3 regions of the Streptococcus sp. NSSLK0004 genome follow, and region 3 is predicted to be linked to each of the others. Evidence: predicted binding sites of a transcription regulator. Region 3 holds the regulator's gene; each other region holds the start of a gene.
The links. The regulator Rex, encoded in region 3, represses fermentation and respiration genes when NADH is low (regulators of the CRP and FNR family bind a similar motif). The targets are predictions, from matches to a motif close to TTGTGAANTANTTCACAA.

Region 1: AC4CS8_RS01150 (class II fructose-bisphosphate aldolase) is a predicted target of Rex. The motif match lies at 1,190-1,207, and genes of this name have one in related genera.
Region 2: adhE (bifunctional acetaldehyde-CoA/alcohol dehydrogenase) is a predicted target of Rex. The motif match lies at 1,073-1,090, and genes of this name have one in related genera.

What each region holds. Positions count from the first base shown of each region.
Region 1 covers NZ_CM180142.1:188,129-190,408, forward strand. The annotation lists gene pyrG (CTP synthase) at 1-147, shown strand, start outside; tRNA gene AC4CS8_RS01145 (tRNA-Leu) at 282-367, shown strand; gene AC4CS8_RS01150 (class II fructose-bisphosphate aldolase) at 1,301-2,182, shown strand.
Region 2 covers NZ_CM180142.1:1,669,888-1,672,167, reverse strand. The annotation lists gene lacD (tagatose-bisphosphate aldolase) at 1-559, shown strand, start outside; gene adhE (bifunctional acetaldehyde-CoA/alcohol dehydrogenase) at 1,126-2,280, shown strand, end outside.
Region 3 covers NZ_CM180142.1:1,045,501-1,047,780, reverse strand. The annotation lists gene radC (RadC family protein) at 224-901, shown strand; gene AC4CS8_RS05350 (redox-sensing transcriptional repressor Rex) at 903-1,544, opposite strand; gene AC4CS8_RS05345 (DUF1831 domain-containing protein) at 1,861-2,208, opposite strand; gene AC4CS8_RS05340 (cysteine desulfurase family protein) at 2,209-2,280, opposite strand, start outside.

The sequences.
Region 1 (2,280 bases), 860 kb from region 3:
GATAACCGATTGGTTGAAATCGTTGAAATCCCGGAAAATAAATTCTTCGTGGCTTGTCAGTATCACCCAGAGCTTCAATCTCGTCCAAACCGTCCAGAAGGTCTTTATACAGCCTTTGTGACTGCTGCGGTTGATAATGCGGACTGATGATGGAAGTAGTTAAAAAGAGCGATTGCTCTTTTTTGTTTCCGGTTATACTAGCTAAAGACTAATAGTAAAAATGTTTTTTGAAAAAAAGTATTGACAAGGGTTCGTTCTCCGTGATATACTATTCTGGTATCGCGGGGGTGGCGGAATTGGCAGACGCGCAGGATTAAGGATCCTGTGACCGCTTTAGGTCGTAAGGGTTCAAGTCCCTTTCTCCGCATAAGAAATTGAAAAAGAACAGTTGCTTTAACAGCTGTTCTTTTTCTGTACCTGTAGAAGAGAGAATTAGAAAATGTTTCAGAAATTCTTGTTCAAATATAAAATGACTTGGCTCATGTTTTTCCAACTTGTCTTGGTTCTCTGTACATCTTATTTGGCAAATCGAGGTATAGTTAGTCATAGTTTCCATAGTTGGTTAAAATATTTGATTTTTCTGTCGTGGGTTGTTTGTTTCTGCTATCAACTCCTATTGCGCATATATAGGGGATTTAGGAAAAAAGCATTTTATCAAGAGCTTTTTGGGGGAGTATTTGGTTTTATACTTATGGTTATATTATCCGTTAGCGGGATAGTATTGGCTATCTACCTACATAGCCAGTATCAGAATTTTTTTGCTCACTGGCTACAGTTTTCCTCTGATTCAGAATTTATTAGACACCTCTCTGGTAGTACGTTTGCAATCTTTATCTTATTCATAGTGACGTTTATCTCTGTTGGTGGGAGATTGCGAGAGCGTTTTTATATGAGTAGTCTAATAATTTTGATTGTGACCTCAGCTATTTTAGTGATGTATCTGACTACTGGCATAACAACAAGAAGGGGAAAGCTACTTTTTTCTTCCTATTGGGAATCAACAGATCCTTATAAAAATTATCTGGTCATGATTTATATCGCTATCATCCTGCTAAGTGGATTTACCTGCTTTATCGCGAGATATTTCTCAAAGAAAGTAGAATAATAAGGTTTAAATTGCAGAAAAATATGAAAATTGACAAGAGATTCAGATTTGGCTAGCTTTTTTGCTATTTTCTTTTGAAAGTATATGTGAAAATTTTCTCAATCTATAGGCAGTTTCAACTAGCATTTTCAAAGAAAACATGGTAGAATAGAGAAGTATGGGGAATACCCCAAAAAATAATAGGAGGCTTTTCTAATGCCATTAGTTTCAGCAGAAAAATTTGTCCAAGCAGCGCGTGACAACGGTTATGCAGTTGGTGGATTTAACACAAACAACCTTGAGTGGACTCAAGCTATCTTGCGTGCAGCAGAAGCAAAACAAGCTCCAGTACTTATCCAAACTTCTATGGGTGCAGCTAAGTATATGGGTGGTTACAAAGTAGCTCGCAACTTGATTGCTAACTTGATTGAATCAATGAACATCACAGTTCCAGTTGCTATTCACCTTGACCATGGTCATTATGAAGATGCACTTGAGTGTATCGAAGTTGGTTACACTTCTATCATGTTTGACGGTTCGCACCTTCCAGTAGAAGAAAACCTTGCAAAAGCTAAAGAAGTTGTAGAATTGGCACATGCTAAAGGTATTTCAGTAGAAGCTGAAGTTGGTACTATCGGTGGTGAAGAAGACGGTATCGTTGGTAGCGGTGAATTGGCTCCAATCGAAGATGCAGTAGCAATGGTTGCGACTGGCATTGACTTCTTGGCGGCTGGTATTGGTAACATCCACGGTCCATACCCAGCAAACTGGGAAGGTCTTGACCTTGACCACTTGCGTAAATTGACTGAAGCTGTACCAGGTTTCCCAATTGTATTGCACGGTGGTTCTGGTATTCCAGATGAGCAAATCCAAGAAGCAATTAAATTGGGTGTTGCTAAAGTTAACGTTAACACTGAGTGCCAAATCGCATTCGCAAACGCAACTCGTAAATTTGCAGCAGCTTATGAAGCAAATGAAGCAGAATACGACAAGAAAAAACTCTTTGACCCACGTAAATTCTTGGCTGACGGCGTAAAAGCTATCCAAGCATCTGTTGAAGAGCGTATCGACGTATTCGGTTCAGCGAACAAAGCGTAATATAAAAATACCGAATTAAAAGCCTGACTTAGTCAGGTTTTTACTGTTTTTTTATAGTCTGCTATTGAGTTAGAGTAAATGGATCTAGCTCTGTTATC
Region 2 (2,280 bases), 620 kb from region 3:
AAAACAGGCCTATATTGAGCGTATTGGATCAGAGTGTGTAGCTGAAGATATTCCGTTCTATTTGGAAATTTTAGCTTACGATGAAACCATTTCAGATACAAGCAGCGTAGAATATGCTAAAGTGAAGCCAGATAAAGTCATAGGAGCGATGAAAGTCTTCTCAGCTGAGCGATTTGGAGTAGATGTTTTAAAGGTGGAGGTCCCGGTCAATATGGCATTCGTAGAAGGTTTTGGAACAGGTGAGATTGTCTATTCTCAGGCAGAAGCAGCCTCCTTCTTCAAGCAACAAGATGAAGCAACCCCGCTTCCTTATATTTACCTCAGTGCTGGAGTATCAGCAAAACTATTCCAAGACACCCTAGTCTTTGCCAAAGAGGCAGGTGCTAACTTTAATGGTGTCCTTTGTGGTCGGGCTACGTGGGCAGGTAGTGTTAAGGACTATATTGAAAAGGGAGAAGCCGCCGCTCGTGATTGGCTTCGAACAGTAGGCTTCCAAAATATTGATGAACTAAATAAGGTTCTGAAGGAAACCGCCACACCTTGGAGAGATAGAGTATAACTAGTGTGTCCTCCAATATTTGACAATGAGTCTACGATGAGAAGTCTACGAAAAATCACCGTTATTGGTGATTTTTTTATGGAGAAGGCAACAAGTTGCTTCCTCAGCTAAAATCTTGTTTATCCTTTTGGCTGTAGAATTTAGAATCGCTGTTCACAGGTTAACTCTGTCATCTAAGGCTAAATGATCAGCTAGTCATCGTTCGTTTTTCAATATAGAGTCAGTATGTCCGCCAAAACTGTTTTGATAAGCTAAAAACCATCTCTCACAATAAAACTACTTTTCGTATGAATACAGATTCCAGGCAATCGTCAAAAAATAGATCCCAAAATCAGGATAGATTCATATTTTCTTTGTGAAATTTCAAACAAAATTAAATTTAATTTCACAAAATCAGGGAGTAAAGCCTTATTTTTATGTAGTTTTTGAAAGAGGTTTCACAAATTCAAAAAATGATTTGTGAATCTTTTAACAAAATCCTTTACAAATCGGAAAAATAGGTGTATACTATATTTGTGAAAAAGTTAACAAATCTTGTTGACTAAAAAATATTTGGAGGAAATCCCATGGCTGATAAAAAAACAGTCTCACCAGAAGAAAAAGCATTGGCAGCTCAGAAACATGTTGATGAGTTGGTTCAAAAAGGATTAGTAGCCCTTGATGAATTCCGTAAACTCAATCAGGAGCAAGTTGACTACATCGTTGCAAAAGCATCTGTAGCAGCTTTAGATGCACACGGTATCTTGGCGGCACATGCAGTTGAAGAAACAGGTCGCGGTGTCTTTGAAGACAAAGCTACAAAAAACTTGTTTGCGTGTGAACACGTTGTGAACAACATGCGTGGAGTGAAAACAGTTGGTGTCATTGAAGACGATCCAATTACAGGTTTGACAAAAATTGCAGAACCAGTTGGTGTTATCTGCGGTGTTACTCCAACAACTAACCCAACTTCAACAGCAATCTTCAAATCATTGATTGCTCTTAAAACTCGTAACCCAATCGTATTTGGTTTCCACCCTTCTGCTCAAGAATCATCTGCACATGCAGCGCGTATCGTATATGAGGCTGCTGTAAAAGCAGGTGCTCCTGAGAACTGTATCCAATGGATTACTGAGCCATCTATTGCTGCAACAAATGCACTTATGAACCACGATGGTATCTCAACTATCTTGGCAACAGGTGGTAACGCAATGGTACGTGCAGCGTATTCATGTGGTAAACCAGCTCTCGGTGTTGGTGCTGGTAACGTTCCTGCTTATATCGAGAAATCAGCTGACATCCGTCAGGCTGCTCACGATATCGTAATGTCTAAATCATTTGACAACGGTATGGTATGTGCTTCTGAGCAAGCAGTCATCATTGACAAAGAAATTTACGATGAATTCGTTGAAGAATTTAAATCATACAAAACTTACTTTGTTAACAAAAAAGAAAAAGCACTCCTTGAAGAGTACTGCTTCGGTGTAAAAGCAAATAGCAAAAACTGTGCAGAAGGTAAACTGAATGCTGATATCGTTGGTAAACCAGCTGCATGGATTGCGGAACAAGCAGGCTTCAAAGTTCCAGAAGGAACAAATATCTTGGCTGCTGAATGTGCTGAAGTTGGACCAAATGAACCTCTTACTCGTGAAAAACTTTCTCCAGTTATCGCAGTCTTGAAGGCTGAGGATGTAGAAGATGGTCTTACAAAAGCACGTCAAATGGTCGAGTTCAACGGTCTT
Region 3 (2,280 bases):
CTAAGGTCATTGTCAATAGTGACATATGCCTTGTATTCCAATATCTTTTCTCCGAAATAACTTTAGCAAATTGTGACAGGCTTCCTGGGTCAGTGTTATTGAATTTATTGATAAAATATTTGATTGATTAATCGTAGCATCTCTACAATATTTATTGCAAATAGCCATGATATTATCCTTATTTTTTCACCTCTTTACGAATAGATAGGTAAGGAGGTAAGAAATGTATACTGTAAATTATCAGGAACAGTCGTTGCAGCCACGGGAACGCTTAGTAGAAGTTGGACCTGAGGGACTCAGTAATCAGGAATTATTAGCAATTTTTATTCGGACAGGAACAAAAAAACAGCCAGTTTCAATTTTATCAAATCATTTACTAAGCAAATTAGAAAATTTAGCTAATCTTAAAGATTTCTCTATTGAAGAATTGCAAAAACTTACAGGGATAGGTCGCGTTAAGGCTATTGAGATAAAAGCCATGATTGAACTTGGCAAGCGAATTAATCAGTCGGAACTTCTCCTTGAAGAGCAAATTTTAGGAAGTGAAAAATTAGGCAGACAAATGATGCATGAGCTAGGTGATAAAAAACAGGAACATCTAGTAGCAATTTATCTCAATACTCAGAACAGGATTATTAGCCAACGCACTATTTTTATAGGGAGCGTCAATCGAAGCATTGCTGAACCTAGGGAGATTTTACACTATGCAGTAAAATGTATGGCAACATCGGTCATCATTGTTCATAATCACCCTTCAGGAAATACCGAACCCAGTAAAAATGATTTACTTTTTACTGAAACACTAAAAAAGTCCTGCGATACGCTAGGACTTGTACTTCTAGATCACTTGATTGTTAGTAGACATGGTTACTTCAGTTTTAGAGAAGAAAGTGAATTATGAATTAGTTATTCTTACGCATAAAATAGAGTAATGTCTGAAGTTCACTTGTTAGATCAACATACTGCACAACTACATCTTTAGGAACAGATAGATTAACCGGAGAAAAACTAAGAATTCCTTTAATACCAGCTTCTACAAGTAGATTTGTTACTTCTTGAGCTTTGGAACTGGGAACAGTTAGAATAGCTGTTTGCGCATTAGCAACAGTTATTTTTTCTTTTATACTCGAAATTGCATAAATGGGAATTTGTTCGTCAAAAGTACCTACAGCAGGGCTATCATCTGCTTCAAAGGCCATTACAATTTTCATTTTATTGCGTTCGTGAAAGCGGTAGTGCAACAGGGCACGTCCCATATTTCCGACTCCGACAAGCATTACATTTGTAATGGAGTTATCATTTAATATTTCTGCAAAGAAATTCATAAGTTGCTTGACATCGTAACCAAAACCACGGCGCCCTAACTCACCGAAATAAGAAAAGTCTCGACGGACAGTAGCAGCATCCACCCCAATAGCTTCGGCGATTTCTTTGGAACTAACTTTTTCAATATTACCAGCGTGGAATTTCTTGAAAATACGGTAATAGATTGAAAGTCTTTTTGCAGTGGCACGAGGTATTTCATTATTTTTAGTAGTTTTCACAATCTTTCTCCTATTATTTATTTTCTCTAGGTATATTCTAGTAAAAGTTTGTGAAAAAATCAACAGATTAGTATGAAAAATACAAAAAAAGACTAGGAGAGGAGAGCTCTATCCAGGATGTTAAAGCAGAATCCTAACAATTGGAGTAAAGTTCACTACCACTAGCCTTTTAAATTCGTAATAGAGAAGATAAAAAATTACTCTTGCTATCACATTATTTTAAGTATTCTAACTCTTGAACGATATCACTTTTAAGAGTTAGAAAGGTGATAAGACAGATAATTTTACACGGTTGTATATTATATCATTGAGATAATTAGTTCGCTTCCTTAGTGAAGATATTTCGATCGACTAAACTTTCCATTAAAAAGTAAAATTTTTCTTGAATAACAGTATTTGCTTCTGCTTTAAAAATATCAACTAACTTCAAACCAGACTTATCTGTAATATTGATTTTAAAACCAGTTAATTCTGGATTGATGATGATTTTTAGGAGGAAGCCTTGATTTGAATTAGGAACTTCTTCTAGCATTCGTGTTAATTGGTAGTTACCCACTTTAGTTTGCTCAAAAGTGTTATCTCGCAAGGTATATTTTTTCACTCCAGACTGGATAGTGTAGCGATAAGCACAGTTTTTCAGTGCTACAGTTTGTTCAAACGCCATTTAATGTGAGCCTCCGATAATATTTTTTAAAGTCTCAGCAAGAGTCTCCATATCTTGCTGGCTGGTAGTGTC